Regions from separate parts of the Bacillus sp. DU-106 genome, predicted to be linked through region 3. Evidence: riboswitches for the same ligand, from Rfam matches in the RefSeq annotation. Region 3 holds a riboswitch; each other region holds the start of a gene.
What was found. Region 3 has a riboswitch for S-adenosylmethionine ahead of C3Y97_RS01840 (methionine ABC transporter ATP-binding protein). Riboswitches for the same ligand answer to the same signal wherever they lie in the genome.
Positions count from the first base shown of each region.

Region 1: another riboswitch for S-adenosylmethionine. It lies ahead of C3Y97_RS27240 (bifunctional O-acetylhomoserine aminocarboxypropyltransferase/cysteine synthase); the one in region 3 lies ahead of C3Y97_RS01840 (methionine ABC transporter ATP-binding protein).
Region 2: another riboswitch for S-adenosylmethionine. It lies ahead of C3Y97_RS01020 (MetQ/NlpA family ABC transporter substrate-binding protein); the one in region 3 lies ahead of C3Y97_RS01840 (methionine ABC transporter ATP-binding protein).

Region 1 is NZ_CP026607.1:5,322,975-5,325,179, reverse strand. Features, by position in the region: gene C3Y97_RS27245 (chloride channel protein) at 1-298, opposite strand, end outside; SAM riboswitch class I at 620-724, shown strand; gene C3Y97_RS27240 (bifunctional O-acetylhomoserine aminocarboxypropyltransferase/cysteine synthase) at 817-2,115, shown strand; gene metA (homoserine O-acetyltransferase MetA) at 2,099-2,205, shown strand, end outside.
Region 2 is NZ_CP026607.1:172,449-174,653, forward strand. Features, by position in the region: gene C3Y97_RS01015 (methionine ABC transporter ATP-binding protein) at 1-618, opposite strand, end outside; gene C3Y97_RS01020 (MetQ/NlpA family ABC transporter substrate-binding protein) at 631-1,443, opposite strand; SAM riboswitch class I at 1,530-1,644, opposite strand; gene C3Y97_RS01025 (NAD(P)-dependent alcohol dehydrogenase) at 1,725-2,205, opposite strand, start outside.
Region 3 is NZ_CP026607.1:333,282-335,486, reverse strand. Features, by position in the region: gene C3Y97_RS01845 (methionine ABC transporter permease) at 1-278, opposite strand, end outside; gene C3Y97_RS01840 (methionine ABC transporter ATP-binding protein) at 268-1,287, opposite strand; SAM riboswitch class I at 1,411-1,517, opposite strand; partial or broken gene C3Y97_RS01835 (cysteine hydrolase family protein) at 1,760-2,205, shown strand, end outside.

The DNA.
Region 1 (2,205 bases), 430 kb from region 3:
GATGGACAAAGCGATATTCGATTCGACCAGTTTTTTTATATTCAGCCATTACTTCAGGCATAAGGCGTGGGTATGTACCGAAATGTTTTTGTGATAGACCAACAAGGACCCCGCCAATTATTGTTACGCAAAGGGTGTAATAAGAGGGAAAAGAGAGAACTTCAGGCAAGTATCCCCAAATAAAGTGGATTCCAATATTTATTGTGACTAAAAATAACCAGACTGTAGCTCCTACTATAGATCCTAGAAGAATGCCATATAGAGCAAGTATGTAATGCATATCTTTTTTATTTGTCATGTTATACCTCCGTTATGTAAATCTTAGTAGGGAAAAAAGTGAAATATACTAGTGAAAAATGGATTGAATATATATAGTATCTTTTTGAGAAGATGGCCTATTCAACATATAGGCTAACTTTTGGGGAATTTGAATTTATAGGTTAAATTACTTATTTAATTTTATAGACTGATTTGAGGTTTTTAAAGGTCTTTTTTGAAATAGACTAGAATATATTTCTTTTGTTGCTTTATATGAAACTGTTAACATTTATTTTAGAACATTCAGAAAAACTGTTTGACATTAGGAAATTATTGCTATAAAATCAACGGTAATTGCATAGTCTTATCAAGAAAAGGTGGAGGGACAGGCCCGATGAAACCTTGGCAACAGCCGTATAACGGAATTGTGCCAAATCCTGCAGGTAGTAATCCTGAGAGATAAGAAAGAGCCTTTAGAGCGTGTTTTCAAACTGCTCCTTTCTTGTTTTCAGGAAAGGGGCAGTTTTTTATTTTGTATAAAAGAAAGGAGAATGAGAGATGGGAGAATCATGGGGAAAAGGAACAATTTGTGTGCAAGGTGGCTATACGCCAAAGAATGGTGAACCACGTGTTTTACCACTTTATCAAAGCACAACGTATAAATACGATACTTCGGATGATTTAGCAGCTCTATTTAACTTAGAGGCAGAAGGATATATTTATACACGTATTGGAAACCCTACTCTAGCAGCATTTGAGCAGAAATTATCAGATTTAGAAGGCGGTGTAGGAGCTGTTGCAACGGCTTCTGGGCAAGCAGCTATTATGCTCGCAGTTTTAAATATTTGTAGTAGTGGAGACCATTTACTTTGCTCTTCAACTGTTTACGGGGGAACGTTTAATTTATTTGGGGTGAGTTTACGTAAGCTTGGCATTGATGTTACGTTCTTTAATCCAAATTTAACGGCAGATGAAATTACGGCGCTTGCTAATGACAAGACGAAACTTATCTATGCAGAATCGTTAGGAAATCCAGCGATGAATGTTTTAAATTTTAAAGAATTTTCAGCTGCCGCTAAAGAATTAGAGGTACCTTTTATCGTTGATAATACATTAGCAACTCCTTATTTATGCCAGGCATTTGAACATGGGGCAAATATTATTGTTCATTCTACGACGAAGTATATCGATGGGCATGCGAGCTCCTTAGGCGGTATTGTAATTGACGGTGGAAACTTTGATTGGACAAATGGAAAGTATCCTGAGCTTGTTGAACCAGATCCAAGTTATCACGGTGTAAGTTACGTTCAAAACTTTGGTGCAGCAGCGTATATTGTGAAAGCACGTGTTCAGCTATTAAGAGATTATGGAAATTGTATGAGCCCATTCAATGCATATATTAGCAATATTGGCTTAGAGACTTTGCATTTACGAATGGAGCGTCATAGTGAAAATGCTCTGGCAGTTGCTAAGTGGCTTGCTAATCATGAACGTATTGAATGGGTGAATTATCCGGGGTTAGATAGTAATGAAAATTACTCGTTAGCACAACAGTACTTGAAAAAAGGTGCTAGTGGTGTTTTAACTTTCGGTATTAAAGGCGGATTAGAAGCAGCAAAAGAATTTATCGCAAATGTAAAACTAGCAACTCTTGTAACGCACGTAGCTGATGCACGAACTTGCGTTATACATCCTGCTAGTACGACGCATAGACAATTAAATGCTGAAGATCAGCGTTTAGCGGGTGTTACATCTGATTTAATTCGTTTATCGGTTGGTATAGAAGATGTTTCTGATATTATTGCAGATTTGGAAGCAGCTCTAGTTGGAGGCAAAACACATGCCGATCATAATTGATAAAGATTTACCGGCTCGCAAAGTGTTGCAAAAAGAAAATATTTTTGTAATGACGAAGGAGCGGGCAGAAACACAAGATATACGTGCTTT
Region 2 (2,205 bases), 160 kb from region 3:
ACGTTGGATGACATTCATTTCATGTGTAATTAATAAAATTGTAATCCCGATTTCCTCATTAATCTTTAATAATAGGTCAAGAATAGAATCAGTTGTTTCTGGATCTAAAGCACTCGTTGCTTCGTCGCTTAATAACACTTCCGGTTCATGTGATAGTGCACGTGCAATGGCAACACGTTGTTTCTGGCCACCAGAAAGTTCACTCGGATAGGCATCTTTTCGATTAAAAAGATCGACAATACGTAAATACTTTTCTACCCTTTTTTCAATTTCTGCTTTTGGAATGCCAGCAAGCCGTAACGGTAATGCGATATTTTCATAAACGGTAACAGTTTTAAGTAAATTGAATCCTTGAAAGATCATTCCGATTTTTTGTCTCGCTTTTGCTAGTTCTTTTGTCGATAACGTTGTTAAGTCTTGTTCGTTTACAATGATATTTCCTGTCGTTGGTTTTTCTAATAAATTTACACATCGAATCAATGTACTTTTACCAGCGCCACTATACCCAATGATTCCAAATACCTCGCCTTTTTCTACTTTAAGGGAAGTAGACTTAAGAGCCTCAACATTCCCTTTTTTTGTTGTAAATACTTTGGATATGTTTTTTAATTCAATCATTATCGTCAGCTCCTACCAAGATGGTAAAACTGAACCATCAAATTTTTTCTCGATAAACTCTTTTACTTCTTTAGATTGATAAGCTTTCTTTAATTTATTTACAACGGCATCATCTTTATTTTCAGTACGAACAACAACCCAGTTCACATAGGGTGAATCTTTTCCTTCGCGGAAAATAGAATCTTTCGCTGGACTTAATTTTGCACCTAATGCAAAGTTTGTGTTAATTGCAGCTGCTTTCACTTCACTTAGTTGCGTTGGTAATTGAGATGCCTCTAATTCGACAATCTTTAATTTTTTTGGATTTTCAATTACATCTTTTGCAGTCGCTTTTTCTGTAGCCTTTGGATCAACTTTTAAAACCCCTGCTTTTTCAAATAATTTTAAAGCTCGAAGTTCATTCGTTGGGTCATTTGGTACAGCAATTGCATCGCCCTCTTTTAAGTCTTTTACATCTTTTATATCTTTAGAATATACACCCATAGGGAATGTTACTGTTGAAAATACTTCAGCTAATTTCATATTGCGTTCAGCTTTAAATACATCTAAATACGATTTCGTTTGGTAGCTATTTACATCAAGGCTTTTTTCATCTAATGATACGTTTGGCGCTACATAATCATTAAATACTTTTATATCAATTTCGAGGCCATCTTTTGCTGCAACTTCTTTTACCTTTTCAAAAATTTGTTCATGTGGTCCACCTGTTACACCGACAGTAATCTTTTTCTCGTCTAATTCTTTTACCTCTTTATCTGAACTCACACTACATGCGCCTAATAATAATACTGCTCCGCTTACAATGCTTAATAATACCTTTTTCATCTATAAATCCCCCTTCATATACGTTCCAAAATAAAAAGCACCTCCCAAAAAATAAGAGAGGTGCCGAATAGACGAAATAGATTCCTCTCTTATCTTCCAAAACGAAAACTCGTTTTGCAGGAATTAGCACCTTAGCTTATACGTCATAAGCTCGGTTGCCGGGCATCATCGGGCCAGTCCCTCCGCCACTCTTGATAAGAGTATGTGTATGTAGTTTTTTAGTATGGTACTAATAGTAAATCTTACAAAAAGAATTGTCAATATTGTTTTCTGAATATATTTTATTTTAAGGTAATCGAAACGTTTCCTTTTTTATGCCCTTTTTCCACATACATATGAGCTTCAGCAATTTCTTCTAATCGGTAAGTTCTATCAATAACAGGTTTTAAATGTTCTGTTTCAGTTAGTCTTTTTAGTAGAATCATATCCTCTTTACTTACTTTTGCCATCATTCCATTCACAGATACATATTTTCCATTAGGCGCTAATACTTGTTTACAAAGGGATTTTTTATGCTTCCCAACTGCATCAAATATAATATCGTAACGCTCGCGCCGCTTAGTAAAATCTTCTTTCGTATAATCAATCACTTTATCCGCTCCTAAAGATTGCACTAGTTCAAAATTTGAATTACTACAAACAGCTGTAACGATCGCACCAAAATATTTAGCGAGTTGTATGGCAGCTGTTCCTACTGATCCAGAGGCACCATATATGAGAACTTGTTGCCCCTTTTTTATTCGGCCTTTTCTCAGAAAATGC
Region 3 (2,205 bases):
GCTGTTCCAATCGTCGTTCCGATAACACTTCTCGTTAGTGGACTTAACGCTACTAAAAAGATAATGAATGGTACCGGACGAATTGTATTAATTATGATGTTAAGAATAGAAAAGACCCATTTATTTTCTAAAAAGTTTCCTTTTCTCGTTACATATAAAAGTAAACCTAGCGGTATACCAAGAATTGTAGCAAATATAAGGGTTACAATTACCATTAAGAGGGTATCCCCCGTCGCATCTAGTATGCGCGGCCAAAATATACTCCAATCAACTCGCATGAGCTTCTACCTCCTTCAGCTGCACTTGCAGTCTTAGATGTTGTAATGCTTTTTGAATTTCCCTCTGCTCCCCTTGCAACTCTACAAGAAGATTTCCAAATAGCACATTTTGAAGTTCAATAATATTTCCGTACAGTACATTTACATCGACGTTATAGTTTTTTGCGATATATGATAGTACCGGCTGTCCTGTCTCCTCACCAGTAAATGTTAGACGATAAATTTGACCACCATTTTGAATTTTCGCTAGAACACTTTCCGGTAAATGATCATTAATGACAGAACGTACAAAGTTTTGAGTCGTCTTTGTTTTTGGTTGCGTGAAAACATCAAACAGTTTTCCTTCTTCAATAACTTTTCCCTTCTCCATTACAGCTACACGGTGACAAATTTCTTTCACAACATGCATTTCATGTGTAATAAGAAGAATTGTTAAATTGTATTCTCTATTTACTTTCTTTAATAAGTTTAGAATTTCTGTCGTTGTTTCTGGATCTAAGGCTGATGTTGCCTCATCACATATAAGAATATCTGGCGATGTCGCAAGTGCTCTAGCAATGCCCACACGCTGCTTTTGTCCACCTGATAGCTGCTCTGGGTAATAGTTTGCTTTATCTTCTAACCCTACAAACTTCAGCAGTTCATTTACTCTTTCTTTTATCTCATTCTTTGGTACTTTCGCTAACTTTAATGGATAAGCAATATTTCCAAATACTGTTCTTGAATTAAATAAATTAAAACTTTGGAAAATCATTCCGATTCTTTGTCTCAGTTTACGTAATTCTTTCGTCGATAATGATGTAATATCTTTATCATCTATTGAAATCGTTCCTGCCGTCGGTCTCTCTAACATATTTACTAAGCGTAATAACGTACTCTTTCCAGCGCCACTAAAACCAATAATGCCAAAAATTTCGCCTTTCTCAACTGATAATGTTACATCCTCCACCGCATGAACAGATTGCCCAGCTGATTCATACACTTTACTTACATTGTTAAAAGAAATCATTTTTTCCCCTCCTATATGCTGTAAAAACTTGAAGCAGAGCTTTCGAGGTAAAATAAAAAGTGCTCTCCTTCTTATCAACCATAAAGATAAGAAGGAGAGCACTTATATGTACTCGTTCACATCTTCTCATCTTCCAAGCCTTTATATGGCTTGCTGGAGTTAGCACGGTATTAAAAAAACCCGTTGCTGAGGTATCGTAGGGCCAGTCCCTCCACCTCTCTGGATAAGAATGTATCGATTTAATTGTCGTTTAATTAATTCTCATTATAGAACTCAGAATAATAAGAGTCAATACATTTTTTAGAAAAATATTAATTATTCCTTTATTAAAATTTTCAGATGAAAATTCATGAGAAAATAGTAACTTTCAAGGTTATTTAAAATTCTTCTTCCTCATATTTTTAAACAGGAGAATCTTCTCTACGAATTGAATAAATTTATTTGAATATGAAACTCGGAGGAAGATAAATATATGAAAACAGCTCTTTTACTCATCGATATTCAAAACGATTATTTTCCAAATGGAAAGATGGAATTGCGTAATCCAGTAGAAGCAAGCGAATATGCTAATCAGTTATTACAACACTTTAGAACAAACAGCGAACCTATTTTTCATATCCAACACGTAGCTATAAAAGATGACGCTACTTTTTTCCTACCTAATACAGAAGGTGTACATATTCACGAAAGCGTACGTCCACTTAGAGAAGAAACAGTTATAGTCAAACATTATCCAAATAGCTTCCGAGAAACTAATCTTCTAGAGCAATTAAAACGTTTAAATATTGAACATGTCGTTGTATGTGGGATGATGACTCATATGTGTATCGATGCTACAGTAAGGGCTGCATTCGATTTTGGCTTTCAATGTACCGTTATACATGATGCTTGTGCTACAAAAGACCTGTCTTTTAAGAA